Regions from separate parts of the Micromonospora sp. NPDC049801 genome, predicted to be linked through region 1. Evidence: riboswitches for the same ligand, from Rfam matches in the RefSeq annotation. Region 1 holds a riboswitch; the other holds the start of a gene.
What was found. A riboswitch is a leader RNA that binds a small molecule or an ion and turns the genes downstream of it on or off. The one in region 1 is predicted to bind cobalamin.
Positions count from the first base shown of each region.

Region 2: it holds a riboswitch for cobalamin, as region 1 does, so the genes downstream of both, cobN (cobaltochelatase subunit CobN) here and AB0I89_RS06605 (ribonucleoside-diphosphate reductase subunit alpha) in region 1, are expected to answer to the same signal.

Region 1 covers NZ_JBFAMS010000003.1:174,322-186,213, reverse strand. Annotated here, with positions in the region: gene AB0I89_RS06620 (FadR/GntR family transcriptional regulator) at 1-385, shown strand, start outside; gene AB0I89_RS06615 (family 43 glycosylhydrolase) at 792-2,600, shown strand; gene AB0I89_RS06610 (ribonucleotide-diphosphate reductase subunit beta) at 2,753-3,748, opposite strand; gene AB0I89_RS06605 (ribonucleoside-diphosphate reductase subunit alpha) at 3,799-6,126, opposite strand; cobalamin riboswitch at 6,320-6,534, opposite strand; cobalamin riboswitch at 6,721-6,794, shown strand; gene AB0I89_RS06600 (CbtB domain-containing protein) at 6,853-7,056, shown strand; gene AB0I89_RS06595 (CbtA family protein) at 7,047-7,850, shown strand; gene AB0I89_RS06590 (histidine phosphatase family protein) at 7,847-8,443, shown strand; gene AB0I89_RS06585 (GH92 family glycosyl hydrolase) at 8,712-11,892, opposite strand, start outside.
Region 2 covers NZ_JBFAMS010000001.1:305,045-316,936, forward strand. Annotated here, with positions in the region: gene AB0I89_RS01405 (MFS transporter) at 1-561, shown strand, start outside; gene AB0I89_RS01410 (aldo/keto reductase) at 635-1,531, shown strand; gene AB0I89_RS01415 (hypothetical protein) at 1,616-2,278, opposite strand; gene helR (RNA polymerase recycling motor ATPase HelR) at 2,289-4,448, opposite strand; gene AB0I89_RS01425 (hypothetical protein) at 4,575-5,081, opposite strand; gene AB0I89_RS01430 (hypothetical protein) at 5,145-5,879, opposite strand; gene AB0I89_RS01435 (RNA polymerase sigma factor) at 5,872-6,447, opposite strand; gene AB0I89_RS01440 (hypothetical protein) at 6,573-6,908, shown strand; gene AB0I89_RS01445 (inositol monophosphatase family protein) at 6,931-7,758, opposite strand; gene AB0I89_RS01450 (DUF5919 domain-containing protein) at 7,734-8,624, opposite strand; gene AB0I89_RS01455 (hypothetical protein) at 8,932-9,054, shown strand; cobalamin riboswitch at 9,166-9,295, shown strand; gene cobN (cobaltochelatase subunit CobN) at 9,612-11,892, shown strand, end outside.

The DNA of each region.
Region 1 (11,892 bases):
CAACGTGGCCGCCCGCCTCGCCGACGAGGCGGCGATCGACCGGCTACGCGCCCTGGTGGACCGCATGGACGAGCTGGTCGACGACCACGTCACCTACCAGGAGCACGACCGCGCCTTCCACGACACGGTCATGCAGGCGTCCGGAAACCGCATCGCCCGGGGTGTCGTCCGGTCCCTGGAGAGTCAGGTCGTCAACACCGCCCGGTACATGGGTCAGCCCGAGCGGGCCATGTGCGTGGCGTCGAACCAGGGGCACCGGCGCATCTACGAGCGCATCGCCGCCCACGACCCGGACGGCGCCGCGCAGGCGATGTTCACGCACATCACGGAGGCGTGGCTGGTGCGCCGCAGCGGACCGGGGAGCCCCACCCGGTTGCAGCGCTGACCGCTCCGCCGACCCCTGGTGCGACCCCACGCCGACCCGTCCGTGACGCCGGCGAGAAATCCAGGTCCATCCATCGCTTGAGAATGTTAGCGATAACAGACTACCCTCGGGCCGCAGAGGCGAAGGGCACGCTTCACCGCTCCACTCGATCCGCCGAGGTCGATGGAGTAGTGCATGACCAACGCCCGCTGGTGGGTGACCGGGCCTCCCCTCAGGGACGTTGACCACCGCCGTCGACGTACGGCGGGCCGCCGCACGCGGGAGCCAGGGTGGACACCCGAGCCCCTCCTGCCGTGCTCGCGGCACCGCCGCCGCCCCACCCGAGCGACCCGCGACGACACCCGCGACACGCCGCCAGCGCACGCGGCGGGCCGCCCACCCGTCGTGACCCACCCTGGAGGTACCGATGCACCCCACACCGCCACCACGGACCAAGACCCGGCTCCGGCGCGGTCTCGCCTGGCTCACGAGCCTGCTGCTCGTCTCGACGCTGATGCCGGCCACGGCCGCCCGCGCGGACAACCCCATCGTCCAGCACATCTACACGGCCGACCCGGCGCCCCTGGTCCACAACGGACGCGTCTACCTCTACACCGGCCACGACGAGGACGGCTCCTCGTACTTCACCATGAAGGACTGGCGGGTGTGGTCGTCGGCCGACATGGTCAACTGGACCGACCACGGCTCGCCACTGAGCCTGGCCACCTTCAGTTGGGCGAGCGCCAACGCGTGGGCCGGTCAGGTCGTCGCCCGCAACGGCAAGTTCTACTGGTACGTGCCGGTCACCGCCCGAGCGACCAACTCGATGGCCATCGGCGTCGCGGTCGCCGACAGCCCCACCGGGCCGTTCCGGGACGCCATCGGCCGCCCCCTGGTGGGCAACGGCGAGATCGACCCCACGGTCTTCATCGACGACGACGGTCAGGCGTACCTGTACTGGGGCAACCCGAACCTGTGGTACGTCCGGCTGAACGCGGACATGATCTCCTACAGCGGCAGCGCCACCAAGATCCCGCTCACCACCGCCGGGTTCGGCGCCCGCAGCGGCAACGCGAGCCGGCCCACCCTCTACGAGGAGGGCCCCTGGGTCTACAAGCGCAACGGCACCTACTACAACGTGTTCGCGGCGGAGTGCTGCTCCGAGTTCATCGGATATTCGACCGCCACCGGCCCGACCGGCCCGTGGACCTATCGCGGCACGGTCATGCCCCGCCAGGGCGCGAGCTTCACCAACCACCCGGGAGTCATCGACTTCAACGGCGGCTCGTACTTCTTCTACCACAACGGGGCGCTGCCGGGCGGTGGCGGTTACACCCGTTCGGTGGCCGTGGAGAAGTTCACGTACAACACCAACGGCACCATCCCGACGATCAACATGACCACGACGGGCGCGCCGCAGATCGGCACGCTGAACCCGTACGTGCGGCAGGAGGCCGAGACCATCGCCTGGGGCTCCGGCATCGAGACCGAGCCGGCCAGCGAGGGCGGGATGAACGTCGGGTGGATCGAGAACGGGGACTACATCAAGGTCAAGGGCGTCGGCTTCGGTACGGGCGCGACGTCCTTCTCCGCGCGGGTCGCCTCGGCGACGTCGGGCGGCACCATCGAACTGCGCCTCGGTAGCCCCACCGGCACCCGGGTGGGCAGCTGCGCGGTACCCGGCACGGGTGCGTGGCAGACGTGGCAGACCGTCTCCTGCCCGGTCTCCGGCGCCACCGGCACCCAGGACCTGTACCTGCGGTTCACGGGCGGCAGCGGCACCCTGTTCAACCTCAACTGGTGGCAGTTCCAGGCCAACGGCACCACGCCCACTCCGACGCCCACCCCGACGCCGAGTCCGACCGCGGACCCGACGCCCACGCCCATCCCGACGCCCACGACCACTCCCACGCCGACGAGCCCGGCCGGGACGTCCTGCGCGGTCACCAACGCCGTGGTGAACACCTGGCAGGGCGGGTTCGAGGGACGGCTGACGGTCACCAACTCCGGATCGTCGGCGCTCAACGGCTGGCGGGTCACCTGGACGCTCGCCAGCGGGCAGACGGTGTCCCAGGTCTGGAACGGCACCCTCACCCAGTCGGGTAGCCAGGTGACCGTCGCGAACGCCGCCTACAACGGCCAGCTCGCGCCGGGAACCTCGACCACCGCCGGCTACCTCAGCTCCACCACCTCAACCAGCCCTCCGACCACCACCCCCACCTGCACCCCCGCCTAACTCCCCCGGGTTCCCACCCCCAAAAACACCCCCACCCCATCCCCACACCCGTCCGCCGCCGACGTCGATCATGAAGTCAATGCCCCCGACACGCCGATAGGGAGCAACAACTTCATGATCGACGGGGCGGGGCCGGGGGTGGGGTGGGGGTTCTAGAAGTCGTCGTCGAAGGCGACCGTGCCGGTCACCCCGACCTGGTACGCCGACACCCGCCGCTCGAAGAAGTTGGACAGCTCCTGCACGTCCTGCAACTCCATGAAGGCGAACGGGTTGGCCGACCCGTAGTGCGGCGCGATCCCGAGCTGGGCGAGCCGGCGGTCGGCGACGTGCTGCAGGTACTGGCGCATGTCCGCCAGGGTGAGGCCGGGCACCCCCTGGCCCACCAGGTCCTCGGCGAACTGGACCTCACACTCGACCGCCTCGGTGAGCATCCGGCGGACCTGGTCGGCCAGGTCGTCGTCGAACAGATCGGGCTCCTCGGCGCGTACGGTGTCGACGACGTCGAACGCGAACGCCATGTGCATGGACTCGTCGCGGAACACCCAGTTGGTCCCCGACGCCAGCCCGTGCAGCAGGCCACGGGAGCGCAGGAAGTAGACGTACGCGAACGCGCCGTAGAAGAACAACCCCTCGATGCACGCGGCGAAACAGATCAGGTTGAGCAGGAAGGTCCGCCGGTCCTCGCGGGTACGCAGCTCCCGCAGGTCGTGCAGGGAGTCGATCCAGCGGAAGCAGAACTCGGCCTTGCGACGGATCGACGGGATGTTCTCGATGGCGGCGAAGGCTGCGAACCGCTCGGTCTCGTCGGGCACGTACGTGTCGAGCAGGTTCAGGTAGAACTGGACGTGCACGGCCTCCTCGAACAGCTGCCGCGACAGGTAGAGCCGGCCTTCGGGGCTGTTGACGTGCTGGTACAGGTTGAGCACGAGGTTGTTGGCGACGATCGTGTCGCCGGTGGCGAAGAACGCGACGAGGCGGCTGACCAGGTGCCGCTCGGCCGGCGACAGACGGTCCAGGTCGGCGAGGTCGGCGTGCAGGTCGACCTCCTCGACCGTCCACGTGTTGCGGATGGCGTCCCGGAACCGGTCAAAGAAGTGCGGGTAGCGCATCGGACGGAGAGTCAGGTCCATCCCGGGGTCGAGCAGCATGTGCGTGGTCCTCGCGTCGGTGGTGCTGTCCGTGGTGGTGTCGGCGACGGTCACTGGCACGCCTCGCACGACTCGGGGTTCTCCAGCGAGCAGGCCAGCGCCTCGGCGTCGACCGCGACGGGGAGGACGGGCGGCACCGCGCTGACGGTGGCCTGCTGGATCCGGGTGGCCGGCCGGGACCGCAGGTAGTAGGTGGTCTTCAGACCGGTCTTCCAGGCGTACAGGTACATCGAGGAGAGCTTGCCGATGGTGGGCGAGGCCAGGAACAGGTTCAGCGACTGGGACTGGTCGATGAACGGCGCGCGGGCGGCGGCCAGGTCGATCAGCGCCCGCTGCGGCAGCTCCCAGGCGGTACGGAACAGCTCCCGCACGTCGGCCGGCAGCTCCATGACGGACTGCACCGAGCCCTCGGCCCGCTTGATCGCCGACCGGATCTGCTCGGTCCACAGACCACGAGCCTTCAACTCGCGCACGAGAGCCGTGTTGACCTGGAGGAACTCCCCCGACAGCGTCTCGCGCTTGAACAGGTTGGACACCTGCGGCTCAACGCACTCGTAGCAGCCGGCGATCGACGCGATCGTCGCGGTGGGCGCGACCGCCACCAGCAGCGAGTTGCGCAGCCCGTACTCCCGCACCCGCTGACGCAGCGCGGTCCAGCGCGCGGTCTGCGTACCCTCGACACCCCACAGGTCCGGTTGCAGGCGCCCCCGCGCGGCCCGGGTCTGCGCGAACGCCGGGTGGGCGCCGAAGTCGCGGGCCAGGTCGGCGGACGTCTCCAGCGCGGTCAGGTACAGCTCCTCGCTGATCCGGGTGGACAGCTCCCGCGCGGCCGGTGCGTCAAACGGCAGCCGCAGCGCGAAGAACACGTCCTGCAGCCCCATCAGCCCGAGCCCGACCGGCCGCCAACGGGGGTTGCTCGCCGCCGCCTGCGGGGTCGGGTAGTAGTTGATGTCGATGACCCGGTCGAGGAACGTCACCGCCGTACGCACCGTGGCGCGCAGCCGTTCCCAGTCGATGCCCTCATCGGTCAGGTGGGCGGCGACGTTCACCGAGCCAAGGTTGCAGACTGCGGTCTCGTCGTCGCTGGACACCTCGATGATCTCGGTGCAGAGGTTGGAGAGGTGCACCGCGTTGCCCGGCTCGGCCGTCTGGTTGCACAGCCGGTTGGCCGCGTCCTTGAAGGTCATCCAGCCGTTGCCGGTCTGGGCCAGGGTCCGCATCATCTTCCCGTACAGTTCGCGGGCCGGCAGCTGCCGCACGTAGCGGCCCTGCGCCTCGGCGGCCCGGTACGCGGCGTCGAACCGCTCGCCCCACAGATCGGGCAGTTCGGGCACCTCGTCGGGGTCGAACAGCGACCACATCTCGTCGGCCTCGACCCGGCGCATGAACTCGTCCGGGACCCAGTTGGCCAGGTTGAGGTTGTGCGTACGCCGGGCGTCCTCGCCCGTGTTGTCCCGGAGCTGGAGGAACTCCTCGATGTCCGGGTGCCACGGCTCCAGGTAGACGCAGGCCGCGCCCTTGCGCCGCCCGCCCTGGTTGACCGCCGCGACGCTCGCGTCCAGTGTGCGCAGCCACGGCACGATGCCGTTGGACTGCCCGTTCGTGCCCCGGATCAGCGCGCCACGGGACCGGACCCGGGAGAACGCGATGCCGATGCCACCGGCGAACTTGGACAGGTTCGCGACCTGGGCGTAGCGCGCGTAGATCGAGTCCAACTCGTCGCGCGGCGAGTCCACGAGATAGCACGAGGACATCTGGGTGTGTCGGGTGCCGGAGTTGAACAGAGTCGGCGAGCTGGGCAGATAGGCGAGGCTGGACATCAGCCGGTAGAAGTCGACCGCCTCGTCCGGCGTACGGGACAGGCCGCAGGCCACCCGCAGCAGCCAGTACTGCGGCGTCTCCAGCACCAGCCGGGTGGTGGGGTGACGCAGCAGGTACCGGTCGTAGACGGTGCGCAGGCCGAAGTACTCGAAGCGGCGGTCGCCGTCGGGGTCGACAGCGTCGTCGAACGTCTCCGCGTGCGCGGCGACGAACGCGGCGGTCTCGTCACCGATCAGACCCTCGGCGTGGCCGGCCCGGATCGCCGCGCTGAACGAGGTGATGCCCTGGCGCCGCACCTCCTTGTCGACGTAGCCGGCCAACAGCCGCGCGGCCAGGCGCGAGTACTGCGGCTCCGTACCGATCATCTCGGCCGCCGTCTGGATGGACAGCCGGTCCAGCTCGGCGGTGGTCGCGCCGTCGTAGAGGCCGCTGATCGTGCGGGTGGCCACCCGCATCGGGTCGACCTCGGTCAGGTCGTCGGCCCACCGCTCGACCGCCCGGACGATCTTGTTCACGTCCACGGCCTCGGTGCCGCCGTCGCGCTTGCGCACCTGCATCGGGGTCCGCCGCGCGGCCTCGCCGCTGACCGGGACCACCTGGGTGACTGTCACCACTCACTCCTCGGGAGTTCGAGACCTCAAGGGCCCTCGGACGCGGGGAGACGGACGCCGTCGACGCCACGCCAGCGGAGGCGTGGGTGAGGTGGCGTCAGCCGTTCCGCGCGGCCTCGGACCGCCGCGCACCCGAGGGTCGGGTACGCGGCGCGCTGGCAGGTCTTCGGACTCGCGGGCGCGACCGGGCCGGCCCGGTCACCTACTGGCCGTCGCTTCCCAGGCCGATGGCCCAGTGCTGATGACGGCTGTCGTTCCCACTCACCGCTGCGGGACAGTCCCGGACTTGCACCGGGTTCCCTCTTGCCTCGACCACTCGCGAAGAGTGGCCGAACCAGCTGCGGTCGACACCATATATAGGGGCGAGCACGTTTGTCACACCCCACATCTCGGGTCCCGGCGTGTCGCGCTCGACGATGACGGTCCTCGTCGATCGGCTCGGAGCCGACCGACGGGCGGTGACGCCCCGACCGTCGCCATCGGCTTGACCGAGGCGAACCGGCACCGATACGGTCGACCCACTATCTGCGGCGACGCGAGGGAAGCCGGTGAGAATCCGGCGCGGTCGCGCCACTGTGAGCGGCCCCCAGCCCGGGGGGCGCGAGCCAGGACGCTCGGTCGTCCGCAGCCTTGCGATGGGGACGCGTCATCCCCGAGGAGGTTCGTTCACGCATGTCCAGCTCCACGTCCAGCCAGCCGCTGGCGCACCCCGCTGTCCCGACCCGTCTCCTCTGGACGGTCCTGGCCACCGTCGCCGTGCTCGCCCTGCTGGCCTACCTCGTCGCCTTCGATCAGGGGGCGGTCTCGCGCAGCGGGATGTATCTGCACGAGCTGATGCACGACGGCCGGCACCTGCTCGGTGTCCCGTGCCACTGAGCGGCACCGGCATCGCACCCACGTTCGTCACGGTCCTGCTGCGCGGGCTGCTCGCCGGCCTGGTGGCCGGCCTGCTCGCCGGGACGTTCGCCTACGTCGTCGGCGAACCACACGTCGAGGCGGCCATCGCCATCGAGGAGGCGGCCACGCACGCGGAGGCCGCCGCCGACGGGCACCAGCACGCCGAGGCGGTCGCCGACGGGCACCAGCACGGCGAGGAGGCCCTGATCGGCCGCAACGGCCAACGCGGCGGCCTGTTCCTGGCCATCGGCCTGTTCGGCGCCGCCATGGGCGGCCTGTTGGCCAGCGCGTACGTCCTGCTGGCCCGTCGTCGTCGGCGGACCGACGACGACGGGCGGTCCGGGCTGTTGCTGGCCGGCGGTGCGCTGCTCGGCGCGGTGATCGTGCCGTTCCTCAAGTACCCGCCGAATCCGCCGGCCGTCGGCGACCCGTCCACCATCAACCAGCGCACGGTCACCTACCTGCTGATGGTGGTACTCGGCCTGGTCGCGGTCTGGTCCGGTTCGCTCGGCTACCGGTCGGTGGGTGAGCGCGCGCCCGTGTGGCTGCGGGCCAGCGCGGCGGTCGGCGGTTTCCTGCTGGTCACCGTCGTGTCCTATGTGGCGCTGCCGTCGTTCCAGGAGGTCCCCGGCGACTTCCCCGCGACGCTGCTGTGGAGCTTCCGCCTCGCCTCGCTCGGCACCCAGATGGTGCTGTGGACCGGGATAGGCCTGCTCTTCGCCGCCCTGATGCACCGCCAGCGCGCGGTCGCCGACGCACGACTGGCCGGGTGAGCGCCACCAGCCTGCGGCTGGTCGCCCACGGTCACACCGCCGCCCTGCGGCAGGCCCGGTTCGGCGGGAACGACAGCCTGGACGAGGGCGGCCGGCGTGCCGCCCTCGCCCTGTCCCCCGCCGCTGCGGGCCGTCGCGCAGGCGACGCGGTGGCATGCCTGTCCAGCCCCGCGGCGGCGGCCGTCGAGACCGCCGAGGTTCTCGGGCTCGCGCCCACCGTCGAGGCGGCCCTGGCCGACTGTGACTACGGCGACTGGTCGGGCCGGTCCCTCGCGGAGATCGCCGCGACACGGCCGGACGCGCTGCGCGAATGGCTGTCCACGCCGGACGCCGCGCCGCACGGCGGTGAGTCGATCCTCGCGGTACGCCAGCGCGTCGGTCGGTGGCTGGACGCGCAGCGCGACGTCGGCCGACGGGTCACCGCCGTCACGCACCCGCTGGTGATCCGGGTCGCGCTCGTGCACGCCCTGGATCTGCCGCTGGCCACGTACCGGCAGTTCGACGTCGCGCCGCTGGCGATCGTCCGACTCACCGGCCACGGCCCGAGCTGGCAGTTCCGCCTGGACGCGGCGCCGGCACCGGCGAACGGGTGACGAGGGTCTACCACGGCTCCTGTCGAGCTGCCCCAGATCCGGGGCAGCGAGGTCGGCGGGCAGTCGCGCGACCCGCGTCTCGGAGCCGAGATCGGGCGGCTCAGAGCTGAGATCGGGCGGCCCGGACGGGTGTCGGGCAGGCCTGGAACGCACGCCCGGCGGGCCTGGAACACAGGGCCCGGCGGGCCTGGAATACACGCCCGGCGGGCCTGGAACGCAGGTCGGGCGGGCCGTGAGGAACGGCCCGCCCGACTGATGTGCTTCCGGCTTACTTCGTGACGGTGACCGTGAACGGTCGGGACACCGTCGCCTTCGAGCGGGACCCGGACAGCGTCACGCTGGTGACCCCGGGCTCCGTCGCGTCCGGGACGCCGACGGTCCCGCCGGCGACGATGCCGTCACCGTTCGCGCGTACCGTGCCGACACGACGGCCGTCGCCGAGGCTGACCGTGATCTCCTCGTTCGGCGCGAAGCCGGAGCCGTCGACCGTGATCGACGTGCCGCGCGGCGCGGACGGCGTGGGCAACGACAGGCGCGGCTGGTAGGCCGGGTCCGTCGAGCCCACGGTCACCTGCACGGTTGCCGTCGCCGGCGTACCGGAGGACGCGCCGGTGGCGCGTACGGCGTACCGCCCCGGTGGCGTGTCCCCGGAGGTCGCGACGGTCGCGCGGACCGTGCCCGTCGCGGACGCCGAGACCGTCACCTCGCGGGTCGTGCCGGCCGCGAGGCCCACCGTCACCCGCTCGCCGGCGGCGAACCCGCTGCCGACGACCGTGACCGCGTCCCCAGCGGCGACCGACTGCGTGCCGGACACCGCGAGGGTGGTGGCCGCCCCGGCCCGCCGGACGGTCACGGTGAAGCTCGCGGTGCTGCTGGACACCGTGTCCCACGCGGTGACGCGCACCGTGTAGGCGCCCGCACGGGCGTAGGTGTGCCGGCCGCTCAGCGCGCCGTCCGCACCGATCGTGGCGTCGTCCGGAACCGTGCCGTCACCCCACTGGACGCGGGCGTGGTAGCCGGTCGGGTCGGGAAGACCGCCGGTCACCGATCCGAGGTTCGCCGTGAGGACCTGCCCGGCGTCGACGCTCTGGTCGCCCGGGGCGGCGGTCACCAGCGCGGCGGCCGGCGTGCCGTCGTCGGCGACGGCGAACACGTGGATCCGGCCCGCCGAGCGCGGGTCGCCGGTCTGCGTCGGCAGGGTCACCGAGACCAGCGTCCTACCCGCCGGGATCTGGTACGGCGTGGTGGCGAACAGGAACGGCTGGGCGCCGTCGCGGCTCGTGCCACTGAGCCGGTACGCGGACTTCGCGACGACGATGTTGCCGTAGGACGGCGTCCCGTTGGCGTTGCCGCCCAGCGTCCAGTCACTGAACTGGATCGGAATGCTCGCGGTGCTGCCGTCGCTGAACGTCGCCGTGCCGGTCGTTGCCTGGTTGCCCTGCGTACCGGCACCGATGAACGAGATGCTCTTGGCGTCGGCCGGCAGGCGCAGCGCGATCGTCGCGCCGTTGCCGGTGGCGTTGTCCGGCTGCCCGGCCGGGACCTGCGGCAGGGTGAAGCCCAGCGCGGTGCCCGGCACCTGGTGCCGCTGCCCCTGGGTCACGCCGGCCGCCGCGAGGGCCGCCCGCGAGTACGCCCACGACTTCGCGTCGCAGTCCGCCGCGAGGGTGCCCTCGTCGCCGACACACACGCTGTCGAACGCCGCGGTGAGGCCGGAGTTCGCCGCGTACGCGACGTCGACGCCGACCGTCACCGAGCCCTGACCGACGCCGTCGGTCACCGTGACGCTCGCCTGGTGGTAGCCCGGCGTGGCGTAGGTGTGCTCGCCGCTGACGCGGTAGACCTCCCGGGAACTCAGCGTCAGGGTGCCCTCGGTGGCCGGTGACCCGTCACCCCAGTCGATCGTGGCCCGGTAGTCGTCGGCGACGCCACCGGTGACCGTGGCCAGGGCCACCGTGGCGGGCGCGCCGGAGCGGGCGTGCACGCCATCGGTGGCGGTCACCGTGATGTCACCGCCGCCCAGGTCGAGGTCGCCCCCGGCGAGCAGCTCGATCTCGGCGAGGGTCGGCTGGGCCGCGCCGACCGTCTTCGTCACGACGAGGCGGAACTGGGAGTACCGTCCGGGCTTGTCGATCCGGAACGGCCGGGTCTGGTTGCGCCAGCGGAACACCTCGCCCGCCCGCGCGTCCAGCGTGCTCCAGGTCAGGCCGTCGGTGGAGCCCTGCAACCGCCAGTCCGCCGGGTCGCCCACGGTCGCGCCGGAGGTGATGGTGTAGTAGGTCGGCTTCTGCCGTCCGCCACGGCTCGTCCAGCCGATCTGCGGCGTGCCCGACGACGTCGTCAGCTGGGTGGTGGACGAGTCGTCGAACAGCGTCGACGCGTCCGGACCGCCGCTGACGGTGGCGGTGCCGAGGCCCGGCCCGGTGACGTCCTGCAACGGCTGCGGTACGGCGTCGCCCCTGGTCAGCGACGGGGGTGTGGCGTCGCGACCGGTGCCCCACGACGACGGGTTCGGTCCCATCTGGAAGTCGATGGTTCCGCCCCTGGCGAGCGCGGACACCTCGACGGAGACGTCGCGCTGCTTCTTGCCGTTGACCTTCACGCTCTGCACGTACACGTTGCGGTTGTTGTTGTTCGCGGCGTTGACCACGATGTCGCCGGTCGGGCGGTGGACGGTCATCCGGGTGAACTGCGGCGAGCCGATCGCCCAGTGGGTCGACCCGGCCTGCAACGGGTAGATGCCCAGCGAGCTGAGGACGTACCAGGCCGACATCTCGCCGTTGTCCTCGTCGCCCAGGTAGCCCTGACCGATCTCGCTGCCCACGTAGAGACGCCGCAGGATCTCGCGCACGGCCGCCTGGGTCTTCGCCGGAGCGCCGGCGACGTCGTACAGGTACGGGATGTGGTGCGACGGCTGGTTGCTCATGCCGAGCTGTCCCATCCGCACCGCGCGGGCCTCGATCATCTCGTGGATGACGCCGCCGTAGCCGCCGGGGTGGTCGGCGTTCTCGGGCGTCGCGAAGAAGGTGTCGAGCTTGTCCCGCAGCGCCTTCTGCCCGCCGTACAGGTTGATCAGGCCCTGGGGGTCCTGCTGTGCGGTGAACGCGAAGTTCCAGCCGTTGGTCTCGGTGTAGACGCCACCCCAGTCCAGCGGGTCACCGGCGAGGAACGTGCCGGCCGCGTCGCGGCCCTGGAAGAGCTTCGTCTTGGCGTCGAAGAGGTGGACGTAGTTGCGGGCCCGCTCCAGGAAGTACCGGGACTCCTCCTTGAGTTGGTCGCGCCGCGACTTCGGCGTGGCCGGGTCCTTGGCGAGCGCGGCGGCCATGTTGCCGATGCCGTAGTCGTTGATGTACCCCTCCAACGCCCACGACACCGACTCGCCGGTGCTGGTCGGCGTGTAGCCGAGGAACAGCGACGTCTCGATGCCCTTGCGGCCGACCGCGCCGCGT
Region 2 (11,892 bases), on a different contig from region 1:
ATCGGGCTGTTCGTGCTGGTGGCGGCCTTCACCGAGGGCAGCGCCAACGACTGGCTGGCGGTCGCGTTCGTGGACGGCCGGGACCTGAGCGAGGCGGCCGGCGCGGCGGTCTTCGGCGTGTTCGTCGTCGGCATGACCCTCGGTCGCACCGCCGGCACGGTCGCGCTGGACCGTTGGGGGCGGGTGCCGGTCCTCACCGGCACCGTCCTGCTCGCCGCCGCCGGCGCGACGTTGGCCGTGTTGGCCGGCTCGGGACCGGTGGCCATCGTCGGTGTCGCGCTGTGGGGGATCGGCGCGTCACTCGGCTTCCCCGTCGGCATGAGCGCGGCGGCCGACGAGGAGGCGCACGCGGCGGTACGGGTCAGCGTCGTCGCCGTGATCGGCTACACGGCCTTCCTGGGTGGCCCGCCGCTGCTGGGGCTGCTCGGCGACCACGTCGGCGTCCTGCGGGCGCTGCTGGTGGTGCCGTTGCTGCTCCTGCCGACGTTGGCGCTGGTGCCGGCGCTGCGTCCGCCGCGCGCCGCCGACCGGGAGCAGTCGTCGGCAGCACAACAAAACTAGCCCGGATCAGGGCGTGCCGGTATCGGGCGCGTGGCCGAGTGCGCCGCGCGCCCGTGCTGGCTACGGTCGCCCGATGCCAATCGACGAGATCACCGCCGCCGCGGCGGGCACCTGGACCCTGGGCGACCGCACGGTGCGCCGGATGGGCTTCGGCTCGATGCGGATCACCGCGAACCCCGACCGCGAGCGCGCGATCGCGCTGCTGCGCCGCGCTGTCGAGCTGGGCGTCAACCACCTCGACACGGCCGCGTTCTACGTCTCGCCCGGCGGAACCCTGCGGGTGGGCACCGGTCCCGCCCGGTACGCCACCGAGCTGATCCGGGCGGCCCTCGCCCCGTACCCCGAGGATCTGGTGATCGCCACCAAGGTCGGCTTCGGCTACGACCCTGTGGACGGGTTCACCGAGGCGTTCACCCCCGCGCAGTTGCGCGCGCAGGTCGAGGAGAACCTGCGTCGTCTCGGCCGCGACCAGCTCGACGTGGTGAACCTACGGCTCGGCCGGGGGCCGGGGGCGGTGCCGCTGGCCGAGCGGTTCGGCGCCCTGGCCGAGCTGCGCGACGCCGGGCTGATCCGGCACCTCGGGCTGTCCAACGTCCGGCCCGAGCAGCTGGATGAGGTGGCCGGCATCGCGCCGGTGGTCTGCGTGCAGAACAACTACGGCGTGGACGCCTACCGTGAACAGGACGCCTTCGTCCGGACCTGCGGCGAGCGGGGAGTCGCCTACGTGCCGTTCTTCGCGCTGGCCGGAACGTCCCGGGAGGCGGGAGCGACCGCCGCGCCGGGCGCGGCCGTCGAGGCGGTCGCCCGCGACCACGGCGTCACCCCTTCGCAGGTACGCCTGGCCTGGACCCTGCACCAGGGCCCGCACGTCCTCGCCATCCCCGGCACCAGCGACCCGCTGCACCTCGAGGAGAACATCGCCGCCGCCGCCCTCCACCTGACCCCGGAGGACCTGACCCGCCTGGGCTGACGCCGTCCCCCACCCCCGTCCCGCCGGCGTTGATCATGAAGTTGTTGCCATCGATGTCGACGTGTCGTGGCAATAACTTCATGATCAACGGAGCCAGATGCGCAGGAGGCCCGCGGGGTGGAAGCCGGCTCGGCGGGCCGGGGGCAGGTCGGGCGCGGACTCGTAGCCGACCAGGGGTACGTCGGGCAGGGTGGCGGAGATCGCCAGCCAGATCTCGTCCGGATCGTCGCTGGTGCTGAACAGGTTGGAGACGCCCGACGGATCGTCGCCGCTGACCACCGCCCCGCCCACGACAGCGCCCCGCCCGTCGTGCCGGGCCAGCACCCGGATGCCCGGGTCGGCCAGCAGCGCCGGGCGGAACAGCTCCCCGCCGCCGTGCGCGCTCGCCCACTCCGCGAGCCCTCGCGCCGTGGTGACCCGGTCGAGCGGCACGCCGGTCGGCGGCTCGGTGGGCGGGCGGTGGATCCACTGCGCGTCGAAGAGGACCCGGAACCCGTACGCCGCGAGGTCGAGGTCGGCGAAGCTGTCCTTCACCGACGCGCCGGCCCCGGCGTCGATCCGCGCGAGCAGCGCCTCGGGGTCGACGCCGGGGCGCAGGGTGACCGCGTCCGGATACCAGGGCGGGGAGCGGCGGGGCACCGACCACGCGTCGGCGTCGATCCGGCCGACCAGGCCGTGGCTGGCGCACACCACGTCGCACCATTGCGCGTTGTTGTGCGCCGCCGCCTCCCGCACGTCGTTTGGCACGTCCGGCAGCCTAATCGGTGAGCACGACGAGCCGCTGGGTCGCGCGCGTCATCGCGACGTACCTGTCGACCGCCCCCTGGACGCCCTCACCGAACGCCTCCGGATCGACGAGGACGACCAGGTCGAACTCCAGCCCCTTGGACAGTTCCGGACTCAGCGACCGGACGCGACTCGTCGCCGGCCGGAACGTGGGGTCGCCGATGACGCAGGCGATTCCCTCGGCGTGCTCGGCGAGCCAGCCGTCGACGATCGCGTCCCGGTCGCGCACCGATCCGTGGGTGACGGGGATCCCGTTGCCGCGGATCGAGGTCGGCACGTTCGCGTCCGGGAGTACGGCCCGGATGACCGGTTCGGCCTGCGCCATGACCTCCCGGGGCGTCCGGTAGTTGACGGTCAACGAGGTCAGGGTCACCTCGTTGAGCCCGACGCGGGCGAGCCGTTCCCGCCACGACCCGGTGAATCCGTGCCGGGCCTGGGCCCGGTCCCCGACGATCGTGAAGCTGCGCGACGGGCACCGCGACAGCAGCATCTGCCACTGCGCGTCGGTCAGCTCCTGCGCCTCGTCCACCACGATGTGCGCGAACGGGCCGGCCAGCAGATCCGCGGCGACGCCCGGCAGCACGGCCTCGTCGACAAGCGCGTCCTGCAGGTCCAGTTGGCGCAGGCTCGACAGCACGCCCTCGCCGTCGTCGTAGGCGTGCGCCTCGATCAGCTCGTCGACCACCGTCGCCATGCGTTCCCGTTCGGCGGCGATCGTGGCGTCGCGGCGGCGGGTACGCCCTGACGCCTCCGCATCGCCGAGCCGCTGTCGTGCCGCGTCCAGCAGCGGCAGGTCGGACACCGTCCACGTGCGGGCGTCGGCGCGCTGGAGCCGGCGGACGTCGTCGGGACCGAGCCAGGGGGCGCACCTGCGCAGATAGGCGGGTACCGACCACAGGTCCGCGACGATGTCGGCCGCGTCGAGCAGCGGCCAGGCGCGGTTGACCGTGGTACGGAGTTCCGCGTCGCGCCGCAGCGACGCGCGGACGAGGTCCTCGGGTTCGTCGCCGTCGTACCTGCCGAGCAGGATGCTCAGCAGTTCGTCCCAGATCTCGTCGCGGGCCTCGTTGTGCGGGGTGCCCGGTCCGGGCGCCTCGAACGCCTGGGCCCAGTCGTCGGCGCTCAGCCGGATGTCGGTGTCGCCGGCCGCGACGGTCAGCGCCGTCGTCGGCGGCTCCTCGTAGAAGCGGACGGCCGCGTCGATCGCCCTTACCAGGTCGAGCGAGGACTTGAGGCGGTCCACCTCCGGGTCGCTCTCGGCGGTGGCCGAGGCGCCCTGCGGTACGAGGTCCCGCAGGGTGCAGGTCTGCACGTCCTCCTCGCCGAGGCTGGGCAGGACGTCGGCGACGTACGCCAGGTAGGGCTGGTGCGGCCCGACGAACAGCACCCCGCCGCGCCCCTGCCGCAGGCGCGGGTCGGAGTAGAGCAGGTACGCGGTGCGGTGCAGGGCGACGACGGTCTTGCCCGTGCCCGGACCGCCGTCGACGACGAGCGCGCCGCGTGATCCGGCCCGGATGATGGCGTCCTGGTCGGCCTGGATGGTGCCGAGCACGTCGCGCATCCGGGCCGAGCGGTTGCCGCCGAGGCTGGCGATGAACGCCGACTGGTCGTCCAGCGCGGCGTGCCCCTCGAACCCGTCCGGGGTGAACACCTCGTCCCAGTAGTCGCTGATCCGGCCGAGGGTCCAGCGGTACCGGCGTCGGCTCGCGAGGCCCATCGGGTTGGCGTGGGTCGCTCCGAAGAACGGCGCGGCGGCCGGTGAACGCCAGTCGAGCAGCAGCCGGCGGCCATCGCCGTCGCTGAGGCCGAACCGTCCGATATAGACGGGCTCGGGGTCGTCCGCGTGGACCATGCGACCGAGACACAGATCCAGACCGAAACGGCGCAGCGCGCGCAGGCGGGCGGTCAGCCGCCGGACCTCCTCGTCCCGGACGACCGCCTGCCGACCCTTGCCCGCCGGTGCCCGGCGCTCGGCGTCCAGGCGGTCGGACAGGTCGGCGATCGACCGCTGAAGGCTCGCCGCGATCACGGCGAAGTGCTGCTCGTCCCGGGCGACGAGCGCCGGGTCGGCCTTGGCGGCGAGGTTCTCGGGGAGGTCGAACACACCGGCCGCCGCCGACGACACGTTCATCTTCATGGCTCCCGTTTGCGCAGGTCATGGCCTTGGACGGGCCATTCTGCGGCACAGCGGGGGCCTTGCCGCAAGTCCCCCCATGCGGTATATGTTGGATATGGCGGGAGGGGTTGTTCCCCGTCGTCACGGCTTCCGCTCGGCGTAGACGAGATCCATCGTGTCGGCGCGCCCGCCCCAGCTCAGGTCGAGATGCCAGCACCCCGCTCGGGGCATGTCGATGATCGACGGCGCCGGCCCGCCGGCGACCTCGTGGGTCACTCGCGTGTCGGTGCCGTCCAACGTGGCGATGATCTTCAGGCTGGTCGACGCGCCCGGGGGCGGCGAGGCCGTGGCGGGCCGGGCCACCCAGAGGATCTTGTTGCTCGACGCGTCCGGTCGGACCTGCGCCAGCGGGTGGCCGAACAGCACCGCCACGATCTCACCCCGTGCGCCGAAGACGTGCGGCATGCGGGTGTCCCCGTGGAACCCCTCGTCCGCCCAGTCGGGCAGCGACCCCGTCTCGACCCGCGACGCGCAGCCGACCGCCGCAGTGGTTGGACCGCCGGCAGTCGTCGCCGGCCCGTCGCCGGCCGTGCCGCAGCCCGCCAGCACCAGAACCGACCCCAGCAGAAACCTGCCCCAAGTGATCATCTTGCTCCCTCCCACAAGGACGTGTCCCGTACCAGAGAGACACCGGTCGGGCCGGGCGGGTTCCTAGGGGAGCGAGCCGGCGATCTCGAGCGCCTCGGCCATGCTGCGCGCGCCCTCCAGCCGGTAGGTCACGCCGGCCTGCTCCCAGATCAGGGTCGACGCGGCGAGTCGTGCGGTCTCCCGGCGGATCTGCCCCGACCGGTCGACGTAGGACAGCACGTGCGGACCGTCGACCCAGACGGCGAAGTCACCGTCGACCTGCGTCCACTCCGCACCCGGCCGGCTGGTCCGCTTGTGGAAGGTCAGGTCGAGACGACCGTCGAACGCGTCGAGACGCACCGCGCCGCCCTCGTACAGCAGCGTCGCGACCCGGTACGCGCCGGTGCCGTCGGGGTCGGCGACCGACACCCGCTCCGGCGGCCCGAGCGCGGCCGGCACCCGGATCGGGAAGCGGACCGCCCGCCGCGCCTCGTCGAGCCCCACCATCCGCAGCGACGGCAGGGGCGACGGCTCGTCCTCGGGCGGCGACGGCGTGGACGACGTGACGATGCCGACGCCGGCGAAGCGCAGCACCTCGCCGACCGCGTCGGCGACGGCCGCACGCGTCGGCGGCAGCGCCGCGACCAGCAGGGCAACGAGCGCCGCCGCGGCCAGGGAGCGCCACCGACGTCGCCCGCGTACGTCCCCGACGAGCCGGTCGCGCACCCGTGCGGTCACGTCCGGCGTGACGGGCGTGTCCAACCAGACGCCGAGGTCACGCAGCTCCGCCTCCAGGCCGTCCCGGGTGAGGTCATCCATGACGCACCTCCTCGTCGGCGAGCAGGGCGCGCAGCTTCGCCAGTGCCCGTGAGGTGCGCGACTTCACCGTTCCCCGGGGCCAGCCCAGCATGACGCCCGTCTCCTGCTCGCCGAGATCGAGGAAGAACCGGCAGACGATCACCTCGCGGTCGCGTACCGGCAGTTGCCGCAGGGCCGCCACCAGCGCGGCCCGCCGCTCGCCGGCCAGGACGGCGTCGACGGCGTCATCCTCGGCGACCTCGGGCGGGGGGTTCGCCGCCGCCCGCAGGACCAGGCCCTCCCGGCGCGTGCGGGACCGGTGCAGGTTGCGGGTCTCGTTGGCGACGATCGCGAGCAACCAGGAGCGGAAGGACGACTCTCCCCGGTAGCGGGACAGCTTGCGGTAGCCCTTCACGAACGCCTCCTGGACGACGTCCTCGGAGTCCGGACCCGCGCCGAGCAGCACCGCCGTCCGGTACGCGGACGCGGTGTGCCGGGCGACCAGGAGGTCGTACGCCTCCAGGTCACCGGCTCGGGCGCGGGTGACGAGCACGTCGTCGTCCAGGGGAACCTCCGGTCGGACTCGCACTGATGACACCGCCCGCGCCCGTCGGGTTCCGCCCCAGCGGAGTCAGATTTTTCCCACCCGCCGTGCAGCCTATTGCCAGGAATCGGTGCTGAACTGGGAGTGGCGTCGAAGGAGAGGGGCTGGGCATGGGCTGGTTCAACCGGCGGTCTCGCGGCGGCGAGGCGACCCCGACGAAGCTGGACCGTGAGGCCACCCGGGACGACCTCGCCGCGCTGGAGGCGTTCGTCGCCAGCCGGCGAGGGGTGGAGTTCTACCTGGAACCGGAGACGACCGCCACCGACACCACCGTGGTCGCGATCGCCTACGACGGTGAGTGGATCCGTCGCCGCACCGGCACACCCCGGGCAGCGGGCGACATCGCCCGCAAACACGCGGTGCCGCTGTACGAGGCGGCCCGCACCGGCTACCCGGAGCGGATGCGGGTGTGGAATCGGGCCCACCCGGAACGCCACGCCCGCTGAGCCGGTCAGGCCGTAACCGGGCTCAAGCGGGTTTCGCCTGCGCGAGTGATCGCTGGATGAGCGTGAGGACGGGTGGAAGGATCAGCTCACCGCCGCCGATCGTGGCGCCAGCGTTCACGTGGTGGGGCGTGCCGTCAATGTCGACCACCAGCGCGCCAGCCTCCCTGGCGATGACGACGCCCGCGACGGTGTCCCACGGGTTGTTGTTGAGCATGACGAACGCGTCGATCCGGCCGTGCGCCAACCAGGCGAGGTCGATTGCGGCTGACCCGTGCATGCGTATCCGTTGGACGTGCCGGGTGAGCTGCTCGGTGATGGCGAGTCGCTCGGTGTTCTTCCGGCTGGCCTCGGCACCGACCGCATAGTCGCCGATGGCGACGACGGCGTCCCGCAGATCGGTGACCTGGCTGGCGCGGATGCGCCGGTTGTCGGCATAGGCGCCGTGCCCCTGCACGGCGTGGTAGCGGGTGCCGAGGAACGGAAGGTCGATGACACCAAGGACGGCGTGTGTGCGGTGGATGAGGCCGAGAGAGATCGCGCACAGAGGCGAGCCGTGGATGAAGTTCACGGTGCCGTCGACTGGATCGAGCGCCCAGGTCAGCGCGCTGGTGTCGCCGCTGCTGCCGTACTCCTCACCGAGGAAACCGATGTCAGGCGCCTTGGCGGCCAGATGCTCGCGGACCGCTCGCTCGATGGCGTAATCCACGTCCGAGGCCATGTCGCGGTCACCCTTGAAGGTCAGCGCACCGGGCTGGAGCCTGCGCATCAGGTCGTGGGCCAGGTCGACGGCCTCCTGTGCGAGGGGGAGAAGGTGCGCGTAGCCGGTCATAGCTGGCGGCTGCGCTCCCACAGCGAGTTGAACATCTCGTCGAATATCGGGTAGAGGCCGGAAGGGCTGGGGCTGGCGCTGCGCTCGATGACCAGCGTCGGGCAGTCGACACCGCGCATCTGCGGTAGGTAGTGCTGGACAACGCAGAGTCGACCATCGATCAGAAGGACGTTGGCGCGGATGGATTCGTCGTAGACGCCGATGGTGAGGTTGTCCCGGGCATCCGCCGGGAGCCGGTCACGAATGCGACGGGCCAGGTTCTGGATGTTGAGTTCGGTGAGCGCGCTGAGGTGCCCATCTGGATAGTCGTCCTCCCGCTCCTGCCGCCTGATCGCCTCGCCGGCCGGGTCAAGGAACAGGCAGCGGAGGCGGGTGCCGGCGGCGAGGAGTCTCAGGAGGCGATTGTCGCCGTACTGCTGACAGATGAGGTTCAGTGACAGCCCGGACGCTCGGATGTCCGTGGCATGGTCGAAAAGGGCTTGCGGGGGCAGCTCCGCCATAAAATCTGATCGGCTGGAATAGATCGCGCTGACATCAGCGCATTGGTTCCGTACGGCCGTGCTGAGCTGGTGTCCGGCGAGGTCCGGGGCCGGCTCGCGTTCGCCGAGGAGAAGCGTCATTCGTGCGTGGCGGGGCATGGACAGGCCGGTGCAGATGCGGGTGAGGACATCGATGCTGCTGACCCGGCGGGCACCGCTGGTGATCTCGCTGATCTGAGCCTGGCTGAGGCCGGTGGCGACGCCGAGAGTGGTCTGGCTGGCGCGGGTGGCTCGCTGGACGAGGCGGAATACCTGAGCGATGTTACGAGCGGCCAGGGCGTCGAGCATGTCAGTGGTGCCCCACAGCAGGTCGTCAGTGGTAAGCGTGGCAGTTGTGCGGACGCTCACGGCTGGCTTCCTTCCTGCTACAAGGGCCGAGGGCCAGCTTATCCAGTAGTGGGATGGCATGCCGGGAGGACATCCGGAGGGCGGATGAAAGTTATCCATCGAGGATTCACCCGCTGTGATGGATCGCTGCGGTTGTGGTGAGCAGGGTCGTGGTGTGAGTCTGCGGTCCCGCCCCCACCTGCCCATGCGCCCCGCCTGGTTGTGCCGCAACTGTGCCGCAGCATGGCCATGCTCCCGCGCCCAACTCGATCTCGTCGCCGAGTTCTACGGTCACTCGCTGGCGCTGGCCCTCTACCTTACGTCCTGCATGAACGAGGCCATCCACGACTTGTACGGTCTCGGCGGTCGCCCCGACCTTGCCCTGATGCACGCGCGTTTCCTCGGCTGGCTGTCGTTGACTCGCCGGCCGCGTCGCTTCAACCATGAGTGACTCGCCCCGATATCTTCGCAGGTCAATGTGGTGCTCGTGACCGGGCGGCTCCGGGGTCCGCGTTGACCGGCGGCGCGAGGGTGTGGCAGCATTCGCGGCCTGACGGCAGTGAAGGAAGTCGGTGCGAATCCGACGCGGTCCCGCCACTGTCACCGGGGAGTGATCCCCCCTCGCGAGTCACGGCCGTGTGTCTGCGGTTGGAAGGCCGGGGGTGAGCGTCGATCCGGAAGCCAGGATACTTCGGCCGTCGGGACGTACCCCAGGGCGTGGACACCCGAGGAGGACCCGATGACGCATGGCGTCTTGCGCACCCACGAGCACCGTCGTACCCCGAGCGGCGGTCGCACCGCCGCGCCCCGACCCGGCCGCACAACCGCGCCGGCATCCGCTCGCTTGGGCGTCGTTTCCCGCTGAGTTCCGCGCCACGCCACCCGTCGCCGCCGGCCCCGTGCCGGTGAACGGTCCGGGTCGCGGTGCCCGCTGAACCCCGCGCCCACCCGCACGTCGTCGCCGAACCGCTTCCGCGAGCGCGCCGACGTTACCGTCCGGAGCCTGCCGTGCGCATTCTGCTGCTCTCCACCGCCGACACCGACCTGCTGGCCGCCCGCGCCAGCGACGCCGACTACCGGCTCGCCAACCCTGCCCAGGTGGCGGCCGACGAGGTGCCCGCCCTGCTCGACGGGGTCGACCTCGCCGTCGTACGCCTGCTCGGCGGTCGGCAGGCGTGGCCGGACGGCCTCGCCGCCGTGCTCGCCAGCGGCGTGCCGACGGTCGTCCTTGGCGGCGAGGCGCTGCCGGACGCGGAGCTGATGGCGGTCTCCACGGTGCCGTCCGGGGTGGTCGCCCAGGGCCTCGCGTACCTGGTCGAGGGTGGCCCGGACAACCTGGGGGAGTTGGCCCGGTTCCTCTCCGACACGGTCCTGCTCACCGGGGAGGGGTTCGCACCGCCCGCGCCGACCCCGGCGTACGGCGTGCACGGCGAGCACCCCACCGAACCGGGTCGGCCCACCATCGGAATCGTCTTCTACCGGGCGCACGCCCTGGCCGGCAACACCGCGTTCGTCGACGTGCTGGCCGAGGCGGTCCGCGCGGCCGGCGGCAACCCCCTGCCGATCTTCTGCGGCTCGCTGCGCGGGCTGACGGCCGGCGCCGGCCCCCTCGGGCTCTTCGCCCGCTGCGACGCGCTGCTGGTCACCGTCCTCGCGGCCGGCGGCGCGGTCGCCGCCGACGCCTCCTCCGGCGGCGACGAGGACGCCTGGGACGTCGGCGCGCTCGCCGCCCTGGACGTGCCGGTCATCCAGGCGCTCTGCCTCACCAGCACGCGCGAGCAGTGGGCCGCCAGCGACGCCGGACTGTCCCCGTTGGACGCGGCGATGCAGGTGGCCATCCCCGAGTTCGACGGCCGGATCGTCACCGTGCCGTTCTCGTTCAAGCAGGTCGACGCCGACGGTCTTTCGGTGTACGCCGCCGACCCCGAGCGGGCCGCCCGCGTCGCCGGGATCGCGGTGCGGCACGCCCGGCTGCGGTACGTGCCGAACGCCGACAAGCGGATCGCCGTGGTGCTCAGCTCGTACCCCACCAAGCACTCGCGGGTCGGTAACGCCGTCGGGCTGGACACCCCGGCCTCGGCGGTCCGGCTGTTCGCCGCGCTCGCCGAGGCGGGCTACGACCTCGGCGGCACGCCGCCGCCCACGGACGGTGACGCGCTGATCCACGCGCTGATCGCCGCCGGCGGGCACGACGTGGAGTGGCTCACCCCGGAGCAGTTGGCCGCCGCCGAGGCGCGGATAGCGGGGCAGACGTACCGGCGCTGGTTCGAGGCGGTCCCGGTCGAGCTGCGCGAGCGGATGCGGCAACACTGGGGCGAGCCGCCCGGCGAGCTGTACACCGACGGCGGGGACGTCGTGCTGGCCGGGCTGCGCTTCGGCAACGTGGCGCTGCTGATCCAGCCGCCGCGTGGTTTCGGGGAGAACCCGATCGCCATCTACCACGACCCGGACCTGCCGCCGAGCCACCACTACCTGGCCGCGTACCGCTGGCTCGCCGCGCCGGTCTCCGACGGCGGCTTCGGCGCGGACGCCGTGGTGCATCTGGGCAAGCACGGCACCCTGGAGTGGCTGCCCGGCAAGGGCCTCGGCCTGGCCGCCGGCTGCGCGCCCGACGCGGTCCTCGCGGACCTGCCGCTGGTGTACCCGTTCATCGTCAACGACCCCGGCGAGGGCACCCAGGCCAAGCGGCGGGCGCACGCCGTGGTCATCGACCACCTGGTGCCGCCGATGGCCCGCGCCGAGACCTACGGCGACCTGGCCAAACTGGAGCAACTGCTGGACGAGTACGCCACCGTGCAGGCGCTCGACCCGGCGAAGGTGCCGACCGTGCGGGCGCAGATCTGGGACCTGGTCCGCGCCGCCGAGCTGCACCACGACCTGCACACCGAGGCGATGCCCGACGCGGACGACTTCGACGACTTCGTGCTGCACCTCGACGGCTACCTGTGCGAGGTCAAGGACGTGCAGATCCGCGACGGCCTGCACATCCTCGCCGACGCGCCCACCGGCGAGCCGCGGGTCAACCTGGTCCTCGCGGTGCTGCGCGCCCCGCAGATCTGGGGTGGCGTCCAGGCCCTGCCCGGCCTGCGGCAGGCCCTCGCCACCGCGTACGGCCTCGACGAACAGGAACTGCTTGCCATGCCGGGCCGGCGGATCGCCCTGCCGGCCGCGTTGACCGACGCGGTGGACGGGCCGGCCGGCACCGCCGCCGATGCCATCGACCTGATCGAAACCCTCGCCCGGCGGCTGGTCGTCGGCATGGAGACCCTGGGCTGGACCGCCGACACGG